2 linked regions of the Aminobacter aminovorans genome follow. The protein of the gene in region 2 interacts with the protein of the main gene of each other region in a pairwise test. Links are inferred from orthologs where the notes say so. Each region holds a gene or a part of one and is shown on either strand. Other genes may lie near its edges.

Region 1 (3,176 bases), 2.0 Mb from region 2 along the record:
GCTATGCTGCGGCCAGCCTAAGGGAGCGGACCATGGCCACACCGGAGCGGATAGTCTGGGCGATCGGCCACCTCGGCATCCAGCCGGGCGACCGGCTGCTGGAAATCGGCTGCGGGCGAGGTATCGCCATGGCCGAGATCATGCCGCTGCTGATCGGCGGTCACGTCACCGGGCTTGATCGGTCGGGCAGTGCCATAAGCTCAGCCGAAGAGAGAAATCGCCCGGCGATATCGGCCGGAAAAGCAGCCTTCGCGCAGGGCGCACTCGCCGAGTGGAACGGTTCCGGACGACCCTTCGACAAGGTCTTTGCCATCAACGTCAATCTGTTCTGGTTGGAGGCGGCGCGCGAGCTCAAGCTGATCCGTTCACTGCTCGCCCCGGAAGGCCGGCTCTACCTCTTCTTCGAGCCGCCAAGTGCCGGCCAGATCCCGACCATCGAGCGCGCCGTCGAAGTGCGCCTCAAGGCAGCCGGCTATGTGCTCGAAAAAACCCTGCACGGCCCGGACCCGCAGCCGCCGCTCCTCGGTATGATCGCCAAGCCTTCATGATCAGCAGGGCTTCGCCTCGATCACAGGAAGCTCTGCGGATCGATGTCGACCTGCACGCGCACCGAACCGCGCAGCTTGGGCCCGGCGGCAAGCAGGGCGCGGATATAGCCCTGGATATCGGCCTTCCTGTCGGCCTGCACCAGGAGCCGGAAGCGATGGCGGCCGCCAATGAGCGCCAGCGGCGCTTCGGCGGGGCCGAGCACATGGACATCCTGCGCCACCTGGGCTGCCCGCCGCAGCCCGCGCGCATGGCTCTCGGCCTCGGGGCGCGTCGCCGCGCTGACGATGATGCCGGCGAGCCGGCCGTAGGGAGGCAGGCCGGAACGCTCGCGCTCGGCGATCTCACGATCGTAGAAGGCCTCCGAATCGCCCGAGACAATCGCCCGCATGACAGGATGGTCTGGCTGGAAGGTCTGCAGCAGGCCAAGGCTCTTCTTGCCGGTGCGCCCTGCCCGGCCGGTCACCTGCGACAGCAGCTGATAGGTCCGCTCGGCGGCACGCGGGTCGCCATTGGCGAGACCAAGATCGGCATCGACCACGCCGACAAGCGTCATGTTCGGAAAGTTGTGCCCCTTGGCGACGAGCTGCGTGCCGATGACGATGTCGGCCTCGCCATTGGCAATCGCTTCGAGTTCCAGCCTGAGCCGCTTCACGCCGCCGAGCATGTCCGACGACAGCACGATGGTACGCGCGTCGGGGAAATGCGAAACCACTTCCTCGGCGATGCGTTCGACGCCCGGCCCGCAGGCGACGAGATGATCGAAGGTACCGCATTCCGGGCAGGCCTCGGGTCGCTTCTCGTTGTGGCCGCAATGATGGCAGACCAGCTGGCCGCGGAAGCGGTGCTCGACCAGCCAGGCCGAGCAGACCGGGCAGCCGAAGCGGTGGCCGCAGACCCGGCAGAGCGTAAGCGGCGCATAGCCGCGCCGATTGAGGAACAGCAGCGACTGCTCCTGCCGGCCAAGCGTTTCACGCATCTTGCCGATCAGCACCGGTGACAGGAAACCGCCGCGCGCCGGCGGCGAGCGCCGCATGTCGATGGTGGCCAGTTGCGGCAGCGCCGCCTCGGCGAAACGGGCCGAGAGCACCGAGCGCGCATACTTGCCTTGCTCGGCGTTGACCCGGCTCTCGACCGACGGCGTGGCTGACGCCAGCACGACAGGAAAGCCGCTGATATGCCCCCGCACCACAGCCATGTCGCGGGCATTGTAGAAGACCCGGTCCTCTTGCTTGTAGGCAGGGTCGTGCTCTTCGTCGACGACGATCAGCCCGAGATTGTTGAACGGCAGGAACAGCGCCGAGCGGGCGCCGGCCACCACGCGCACGCCGCCTTCGGCGACCTGGCGCCAGACGCGCTCGCGCATCCTTGGCGGCAGGTCCGAATGCCACTCGGCGGGCTTGGCGCCGAATCGATTCTGGAAGCGCTCGAGGAAGGCCTGCGTCAGCGCGATTTCAGGCAGCAGGATGAGCACCTGCTTGCCTTTGTCGAGTGCGGCCGCCACCGCTTCGAAATAGACTTCCGTCTTGCCCGAGCCTGTGACGCCGTCGATCAGCGTGACGGCGAATTTGTCGGCCTCGACCTGGGCGCGCAGGCTTGCGGCGGTCGCCTCCTGGTCGTTGGTGAGCTCTGCGCTGGCGTAGGACGTATCGGGCGGCGCCACCACCGGCCGGGGCGGTATCATCACCGTCTCGAACACGCCTTGCACCCTCAGCCCGTCGATGACGGTGGAGGATACGCCGGCGGCATGCGCCAGCCCCGAGCGCGTCCAGGCCATGCCGTCGCTTGCCATCTCGAGCACGCGGGCGCGCGCCGCCGTCATCCGGTCGGGCTCACCGTCGCTGCGCTTGAGGCCTTCTGTCCAGGGCTCCGGGTCGAAGGCCTCGGGCGCGCGCAGGATCATCCGCGCCACCATTCCGGGCGGCGACAAGGTGTAATGGGCGATCCAGTCGACAAGCCGCCGCATCTCCTCATTGACCGGGGGGCAGTCGAAGACATGGGCGATCGGTCGGAGCTTCTTGGGATCGACCGCTTCGACCGGACCGTCCCAGACGATGCCTGCCACTTCGCGCGGGCCGAGCGGCACGCGCACGATCGAGCCAGGCACCACCTGCATGCCGTCGGGAACGGCATAGGAGTAGGCGCGCTCGGCCGGCATCGGCACCAGCACGGGGGCGGCCCTGGTTCTTGGCGAATCGGCGGTCATGACGCGTGACCTTGCCCCGAACTTGGTTTAGAGCAAAGGCCGACATATCCGGTGCCCCAGGGGCATCCTTCCATTGCCAAGGAGACAGTTATGAAGTTTTTCGTCGACACCGCCGACGTGAAGGACATCCGTGAGCTCAACGAGCTCGGCCTTCTCGACGGCGTCACCACCAATCCGTCGCTGATCCTCAAGTCTGGCCGCAACATCGCCGAAGTGACCAAGGAAATCTGCGACATCGTCGAAGGCCCGGTCTCGGCTGAAGTCGCCGCCACCGAATATGCCGAGATGATGAAGGAAGCGGCGGTGCTGTCGAAGATCGCCGACAACATCTGCATCAAGGTGCCGCTGACGCTCGACGGCCTCAAGGCCTGCCGCGCGCTGACTTCGGAAGGCCGCATGGTCAATGTCACGCTGTGCTTCTCCG
Region 2 (8,086 bases):
AGCTTGATGACCTCGTCGATATTGGCAACCGCAATCGCCAGGCCGACCAAGATGTGGGCGCGGTCGCGCACCTTCTTGAGCAGGTACTTGGTACGGCGGCTGATCACCTCTTCACGGAAGGCGACGAATGCCTTCAGCATGTCGAGCAGCGTCAGCACTTCCGGCTTGCCGCCATTGAGCGCCACCATGTTGGCGCCGAACGAGGTCTGCAGCGGCGTAAAGCGATAGAGCTGGTTGAGGATCACCTCGGCGTTGGCATCGCGCTTGAGCTCGATGACGACGCGGTAGCCCTGGCGATCAGACTCGTCGCGGATGTCGGAGATGCCCTCGATGCGCTTGTCGCGCACCAGTTCGGCCATCTTCTCGATCATCGTCGCCTTGTTCACCTGGAAGGGAACTTCGGTGATGATGATCGCCTCGCGGTCGCCGCGGCTTTGCTCGATATTGACCCTGCCGCGCATCATGACCGAGCCGCGGCCGGTCGAATAGGCGTTGTAGATGCCCGAGCGCCCGAGGATCAGGCCGCCGGTGGGAAAATCTGGGCCTGGAATGATTTCCATCAGGTCGGGCAGGTCGATACCGGGATTTTCCATGACGGCGATGGCGCCATTGCAGACTTCGACCAGATTGTGCGGCGGAATGTTGGTCGCCATGCCGACGGCGATGCCGCCGGCACCATTGACCAGCAGCGCCGGGAAACGCGCCGGCAGCACGCGCGGCTCCTGGCCCGACGCGTCGTAGGTATCCTGGAAGTCGACGGTGTCCTTGTCGATGTCCTCGAGCAGTTCATGCGCAACCTTGGTCAGGCGCGCTTCGGTGTAGCGCATCGCAGCGGGCGGATCGCCGTCGATCGAGCCGAAATTGCCCTGCCCGTCGATCAGCGGCACGCTCATCGACCAGTCCTGCGCCATGCGCACCAAGGCGTCATAGATCGACGCATCGCCGTGCGGGTGATATTTACCCATCACGTCGGCGACCGGACGCGCCGACTTCACATATTTGCGGTTCCAGTGGTAGCCGCTCTCATGCGAGGCGAAGAGAATGCGGCGGTGCACCGGCTTCATGCCGTCGCGCACGTCGGGCAGCGCGCGGCTCACGATCACGCTCATCGCGTAATCGAGGTAGGAGCGCTGCATCTCCTCGATGATGGAAATCGGCTCGATGCCGGAGGGACCGTCAGGTCCACGCGGTGATTTCTGGTCGGTCAACTCGGATCACGCATGTTGGGAATCATTTACCTTATATATAGGAACGGTCGTTGAATGACCAATTCCGGCGGCGCTTTTCCAATGCTGATTTGGGACGCGATTTCAAAAGGATAGCTTGCGCTTCCAACATTGCGTCGAGATGTCCCTGTCTGTCCCCACCGCCATTGCGCCGGCAACGGCCGGATGCCGCAGCAGAATCTGCCGGCAAGGGCAAAATGACTTCCGTACGGCCGAATTTGCCACTGGCGCGGCAACGGTCGCCGGGTTAGCCTGCACGCGCCGGGGAGATGCCTGATGCCGCTTTTCGACACTGTTTTCAATGCCTTCGTCACCATCCTCGTGACTATCGACCCGCCCGGCCTGGCGCCGCTGTTCCTCGCGGTGACACGCGGCATGAATCGCGAGCAGCGCCTGCAGGTTTCGGTACGTGCGAGTGTCATCGCCTTTGTCGTGCTGGCGGTCTTTGCCGTTGCCGGCGCCGCCATCCTCACCGTGTTCGGCATCACCTTGCCCGCCTTCCGCGTCGCCGGTGGCTTCCTGCTGTTCTTCATCGCCTTCGAGATGGTTTTCGAGAAGCGCCAGGACCGCAAGGAGAAGATTTCGGATGTCGCGATCACCCGCGACCACATCCACAACATCGCCGCCTTCCCGCTCGCTATTCCGCTGATCGCCGGTCCCGGCGCGATCTCGGCGACGGTGCTGCTCTCCGGCTCGTTTCAGGGTTGGGCCGGCCAGTTGGCACTGGTCCTGATCATCCTCGCCTGCCTCGCCGCCACCTATCTGGTGTTCGTTCTCGCCGAACGCATCGACCAGTTCCTCGGCCAGACCGGCCGCTCGATCCTGACTCGCCTCCTCGGTGTGATCCTGGCAGCCCTCGCTGTGCAATTCGTTGCCGATGGTATCAAGGCGCTGATGGCGAGCTAGGGCGCGACAGGCCACAAGACCGCTCTGCCCCCGTCGATCCAGGCCACCGGCATTCGTCAGCTGCGCAGCCGGCTGCGGGGCCGGAAGTCAGGCCGTTCGTCGAACGAAGCAGCCTTGATCCGGGCCTCGATACGGCTAAAGCAGCGCAAAAGAACAGCCCCTGGCATGAATCAGCCCGATACGCCGGACCATGACGCATGGTGCGCCTGGCATCCAACCGAGTTGGCGCGCCACCTGACCGGCGTCTCCCTGCCCTGGTGCGTCGTCGGCGGCTGGGCGCTCGACCTCTGGCACGGCCATCAGACACGCGAGCACGAAGACCTCTAATTCACGGTCCTGCGCAGCGACGTGCCCGTCTTCCGCCGCGCACTCGCCGGCATGGAATGCCACACTGCCGGAGATGGCATCGTCAAGCACCTGCCCGCGCAAAGCGCCCCGTCTGCCGAAATCTCCCAGATCTGGTGCCTGGACGTCGTGCGGCACTGCTGGCGCGTCGACATGATGATCGAGGAAGGTTCGCCGGATCTGTGGGTTTACAAGCGGAACCCGGCCGTAGCAGTGCCGCGCACTGACATTGTCGCCACGACGCCGGCCGGCATCCCCTACCTCAAGCCGGCAGCCGTCCTGCTGTTCAAGGCCAAATACGGGCGCCCCAAGGACGAAGTAGATTTCGTCAATGCCCTGCCGAAGCTGCAGCAGTCGGAACGCAGCTGGCTGAAGAACTGCCTCGACCTATGCCATCAGGGACATCGATGGGCGGAAAGGCTGTAACCTCGTCCATCACTAGTTTTGATCAGCACGCCCGACCTATTGCTTGAAGCAATGCTCGCGATGCCAGAGCAGGAAGTGTGGATGAGGACGATCGGACAGGCGCCGGGGGCCGATTGCTCGGCCGCTGCGATTGACGATGCCCTTTGTACCATCGGGATCGTTTGCCTGGCGGGAAATCAGGATTTCGAGATCGTCCGACAGGCTGATAAGGCCACGATCGAACATCCAATGGGCTGTTCCCGATAACGCGATGCCGTTGCTGACGACGTCCGGTCCGTCGGCCTCGACAGGGCGAATATGGGCCGCCGCAACTTCCGCCCTTCCGCCACCATTGATGAGCTTCAATCCGGTGATCGCGCAGCGCTCGTCATAGGCACGCAGAACGATCCTTCGGAAGACGCGGTCACGCACGATGCGGGATGTCAGGAACTGCGTACGCTCGCGGCTCTCCGCAAACACGAAGGGCGCCTGGTCTTCGAAGAAGCCGCTGGCCGGCGCTACCGGATCGACCCTTGGAAGCGTAGATTCTGCCTGATCCAGCCCCAGCGTGACGATGCGACTGAAATCGGCTGGAGAAAGCGGCCTTACCGCCGCCTGCGCGCGCCCAGAAATTCGCCCGTCGTCGTTGAGGAGCCCGCGCTCGATCACACCGTCAGCGTCGCTGAAGGGAACCGGATTGGCAAAATCGAGATAGCTGCCTGGTTCGACAAGCGCGAGAAACATGCCCTTCGCGCCGGGATCCGGGATGACCTGCTGCACCTTGGCAACAGCGAAGTATCCCTTGGTGTCGGCTACCTTACGTGGCTCGTAATAGACGATCCAATCGCCGACACAGGCCTGCACCCGGCCGAAATATTGCGGCGGAAACTGATACCGTTCGGCAGGACTGTCGTCGTAGATCGAATCCGACCGGTGAATGAAGACCCCGTACCCCATTCTCCCCAGTAACGCGAAGCAGGAAGATTCGCGAGAACAGTCATTCACGAAATCCAGCGACCGACTTGTACTGCTGCGCGACATCAATGCTGCGAGAGTACAATATGGCGCGACCGACACTGCACATAGCCTTAAGACGGCTTTGGCGCAGCAACTTTGCAGATGGACCCGACGCACAAAACTCTCGCATCAGGTCCAACGCCGCCCCGTCAGATGGTAGACGACCTCGATCGCCCGCCGCCTTGGCTACGCTCAGAACGGGATTTCGTCGTCGAGGTCGCGCGAACCGCCACCGCCCATGCCGCCACCGCCGCCCTGGCCGCCACGATTGCCACCGCCGCCGCGGTTACCGCCGCCATAGCTGTCGGTCGGGCTCGATTGGCCAAAATCAGAACGGCCGCCGCCATAACCACCACCCTGACCGCCGCCATAACCGACCTGGCCGCCACCGCCGCTATAGCCTGCGTCACCGCCCTGGCCGCGCGCGTCGAGCATCTGCAGTTCGCCGCGGAATTTCTGCAGCACGATTTCGGTGGTGTAGCGCTCGATGCCGTCCTTCTCCCATTTGCGGGTCTGGAGCTGGCCTTCGATGTAAACCTTCATGCCCTTCTTCAGGTACTGCTCGGCGACCTTGGCGAGGTTGTCATTGAAGATGACGACCTGGTGCCATTCGGTCTTTTCCTTGCGCTCGCCCGAATTCTTGTCGCGCCAGCTTTCCGAAGTCGCGATCCTCAGGTTGACGACCGGCTCGCCCGAGTTGAGCCGGCGGATCTCGGGGTCAGCGCCCAGATTGCCGACCAGAATGACCTTATTGACGCTACCTGCCATGACACCGCTCCGCGCTAGTCCTAAACCAATTCCAAGAAAATGTGAGGGCGCACACTAGCCCATCGCACCCTCCGCCCGCGCCCCCTGCCGGCGGAAAACCTCGTGCCGTCCACAAGTCATTTATGTTCTCATTTTGTTCTATCGCTAATGATTGGAAATGGCAAGAGGCGTCATGCCAAATGCCAGCGGGCCGCCCTTCCGGACGCCAAGCCAGCTTTTCGATGTCAGGAACAGGGGTTACGCTTCGCCCTGCATCCGTTCCTTGAAGAAGTCGAGATGCTTGCGCTGCGCCTCGATCATCTTCTCGCGGTAGATGCCGTAGATCACGTCGGTGTCGTGCAGCGTCACACCCTCGATTGTCGGCGAGGCAAATGTCGGCAGCTCGATGCCGCGGTCGGCAAGCTTTTGCGCCGTGCGCGCGATCAGCTCATGCGTCATGATCATGGCGAGCACCGTCGACGAGCCGGCTACCGGGCGGCTCCAGCCTTTCACCGGCACGATCGCGTCCTCGATCGGTGAGGTCGTGTCGATGACGACGTCGGCGGCGTCAGCCAGGCGCTTGCCCGAGGAATGGCTCGCCGGCTTATCGAGATTGTTCTTGCTGGTGATGGCGACGACAAACAGGCCGCGCTTCTTGGCATAGAGCGCGGTGTCGATGCCGGAGGCGTTGCGGCCGCTATGACCATAGATGATGATGGAATCGCCAGGGTTGAGCGGCTGGTGGTCGAGGAATTTTTCCGCATAGTTCTCCGTGCGCTCGAGCCACAGAAGCTCGCGCACGCCGCCCGAGCCGAGCACGTTGTGCCACATGACGCGCGGGTCGGTCAGCGGGTTGAAGCCGACATAAGAACCGTAGCGCGGAAACGCCTCCTGGCACGGCAACACCGAATGGCCCGAGCCATAGAGATGCACCAGTCCCTTGTTGGCAAGCGTCTCAGCAAGCCGGACTGATACGGTCTCGAACGCCGCCTCGTTGGCGCTCGCCGCCCCGTCGATGAGCTTGGCCAGCCGGCTGATGTAAGAAGTTTTCATTGAAGAACCTTTCAGATGGTCAGAGATGGAGAACGGAACGGATTTCGTAGCGGTCGCCGCGCATGGTCGAGACGGTGAATTCGAACGGGCCGGAGCGGTCGAAGGCGATGCGTTCGACCATGAAGGCGGAGCTGCCGGCCTTAAGCTGGATCAGCTCGGCATCCTCCGGCTTGACCTCGCCGATGCGGTAGATTTCGCGCGCCTCCTGGGGCACGATGCCGTAGCTCGCCTTCAGCGTCTCATAGAGCGAGGAGACGGTTCCCGCCGTTTCCAGCAGGCCTGGCACGCGCGCCGCCGGCAGATGCGCTGTCTGGATACCGATCGGCTGGTCGTTGCCAAGCCGAAGGCGGCGCAACCGGAGCACCGGCGTGCCTTCCTCGATCTCCAGCGCGCCGGCCACCTGGACGTCGGCGGCAATGATCCGGGCGTCGAGCAGCCTTGTGCCCAAATTGAGCCCGAGATTGGCCATCTCCTGGGTGAAGCTGGTCAGGCCGCGCACGCCGGCAATGACGGTCGGGCTGCGCACGAAGGTGCCGCGCCCGTGCTCACGGCTGAGCAGGCCGGAATCCTCGAGGTTGCGCAGGGCATGGCGCACGGTGATGCGGCTGACCCCCAACAGGTCGCACAGGCGCTCCTCATTTGGGATCTGCGCGCCCGTGGACCACTCGCCGGACGAAATCAGCGTCCGCATCGCCTGCTCGGCCTGGTGCCACAGCGGCTCCGGCCGGCTGCGGTTGGGTTTTGCAAACATTCCGCTCATCGGATTTCGTCCCATTGTTGGCCGCGGACGCCTGCGAATGCCGCCCCCACAAGGCTGGCATCCTTGCCGAAGCTGCCGGCCTCGATGCGCACGCATCTCAGATGCGGCGGCAATTGCTTCTTCATCGCGGCTTGCACCATCGGCACCAGCACGTCGGCCGCCTCGGCAACGCCGCCGGCCAGGATCACTGATTGCGGGTCGAGCAGCGCCACGGCGGTTGCCAAGCTCACGCCCAGCGCCTTCGCCGGCCGCGCCAATGCATCAATTGCATCCGTGTTTCCCGCACGCGCGGCCGCCACCACACCGCGTCCGTCACTGAAGCCGGCCTGCCGCCCGATGGCATCGAACGCCCTGCCCGCTGCCTGCCGCTCCAGCCAGCCGTCGCGGTCGTCTCCGTCATCGTCGAGATCGGCACAGGCCCAGCCGAAGGAGCAGGCAGCACCATGCCCGCCGCGTACGATTCTCGAGCCTGAGAGCACCGCCGAGCCGATGCCGGTGCCGATCGCCACCAGGATCGCATCCGAAAGCGTCTTTGCCGCGCCCGCCGAAGCTTCGGCAAGCAACGCCAGTTGCGCATCTTGTCCCAGACCGATCACGAGATCGGGGAATTGACCTGAGAGGTCGACACCATCAAGCCAAGGCAGATTGGGGATCCACAGGCAGCGCGCGCCGCGTGCCGTCCCCGGCACCGAAACGCCGAGCCGTTCCGCGCTATGTTCCTTGGCCAGCCAGGCAATCGTCTCGCACAGGCCGTCGAGCCCCTTGGGCGCCGGCCACGCGCCGATATGTCGAACGGCTGCAGGCGCAGCATCGTCGCAAATCCCAGCCCTGAGCTGCGTGCCGCCGAGATCGATGGCCAGAACCTTGCTCATCCCTTCACTCCGGAGCTTATGATGGAGTCGACGAAGAAGCGCTGCAGGAACACGAACAGCACCAGCGGCGGCAGCACGGCCAGCGTCGCACCGGCCATGACCAGATTTGTGTTGATCGCGCCCCGGTTGTAGCTGAGCAGCCGGCTGAGGCTGATGACGATGGGATACTGTTCGGCATTTCCCTGCAGCACCGTCAGCGGCCAGAGGTAGCTGTTCCAGTGATAGACGAATGCAAACAGCGCCAGTGCCGCAACCGCCGGCGTCACCAGGGGTGCTACGATCGCAAACAGGATGCGCATCTCCGAAGCGCCGTCCATGCGCGCCGCATCGATCAAGTCGTCAGGTACGCCAGCAATGAACTGCCGCATCAGGAAGATGCCGAAGGCATTGGCCAGATTGGGCAGGATCACGCCGGCAAGGCTGCCGTCGAGCCCGATGGTACCGATCATCCGGTAGAGCGGGATCAACGTCACGATCGGTGGCAGGAACATGGTTGCGATCAGCAGCGCAAACAGCGCGTTGCGACCATGGAAGCGGTGCTTGGCAAAAGCGTAGCCTGCCATCAGGCTGGTGACGATGATTCCCGCCGTGGTGATGGTGGCGATGACGGCCGAGCTCAGCATCGAGCGGCCGACATTGATGACGCCAGACACCTTGCCGAAGGCCTCCAGGCTCGGGCTCTCGGGCACCCACACCGGCGGCACCTGCATGGTTTCGGCCGGCGTCTTCAGGCTGGACAGCACCATCCACACCAG

Evidence for each region. Proteins that work in one complex are often made in the same cells at the same time.
Region 1: the proteins of ssb (region 2) and DY201_RS05485 interact in binary tests that used the Escherichia coli proteins (3 or more experiments, as listed by UniProt). The link is inferred for Aminobacter aminovorans from one-to-one orthologs.

What each region holds. Positions count from the first base shown.
Region 1 is NZ_UFSM01000001.1:1,132,435-1,135,610, reverse strand. What follows is about bases 161-3,118. They hold DY201_RS05485 (primosomal protein N'), read right to left. Parts: upstream 2,753-3,118; coding sequence 569-2,752; downstream 161-568. Other genes in these bases: fsa (fructose-6-phosphate aldolase), read left to right, coding at 2,843-3,118; DY201_RS05490 (SAM-dependent methyltransferase), read left to right, coding at 161-548. Outside these bases: more of DY201_RS05490, read left to right, coding at 33-160; more of fsa, read left to right, coding at 3,119-3,176.
Region 2 is NZ_UFSM01000001.1:3,088,679-3,096,764, reverse strand. Bases 2,880-5,730 are described here. They hold ssb (single-stranded DNA-binding protein), read right to left. Parts: upstream 4,668-5,730; coding sequence 4,092-4,667; downstream 2,880-4,091. Other genes in these bases: DY201_RS15230 (GntR family transcriptional regulator), read right to left, coding at 5,719-5,730; DY201_RS15235 (sugar isomerase domain-containing protein), read right to left, coding at 4,905-5,699; DY201_RS15245 (HNH endonuclease), read right to left, coding at 2,940-3,839; DY201_RS15250 (amino acid transporter), read left to right, coding at 2,880-2,903. Outside these bases: gyrA (DNA gyrase subunit A), read right to left, coding at 1-1,208; DY201_RS15255 (MarC family protein), read left to right, coding at 1,503-2,132; DY201_RS29850 (nucleotidyltransferase domain-containing protein), read left to right, coding at 2,298-2,459; more of DY201_RS15250, read left to right, coding at 2,481-2,879; more of DY201_RS15230, read right to left, coding at 5,731-6,459; DY201_RS15225 (ROK family protein), read right to left, coding at 6,456-7,331; DY201_RS15220 (carbohydrate ABC transporter permease), read right to left, coding at 7,328-8,086. UniProt on the Escherichia coli protein: Plays an important role in DNA replication, recombination and repair. Binds to ssDNA and to an array of partner proteins to recruit them to their sites of action during DNA metabolism. Acts as a sliding platform that migrates on DNA via reptation.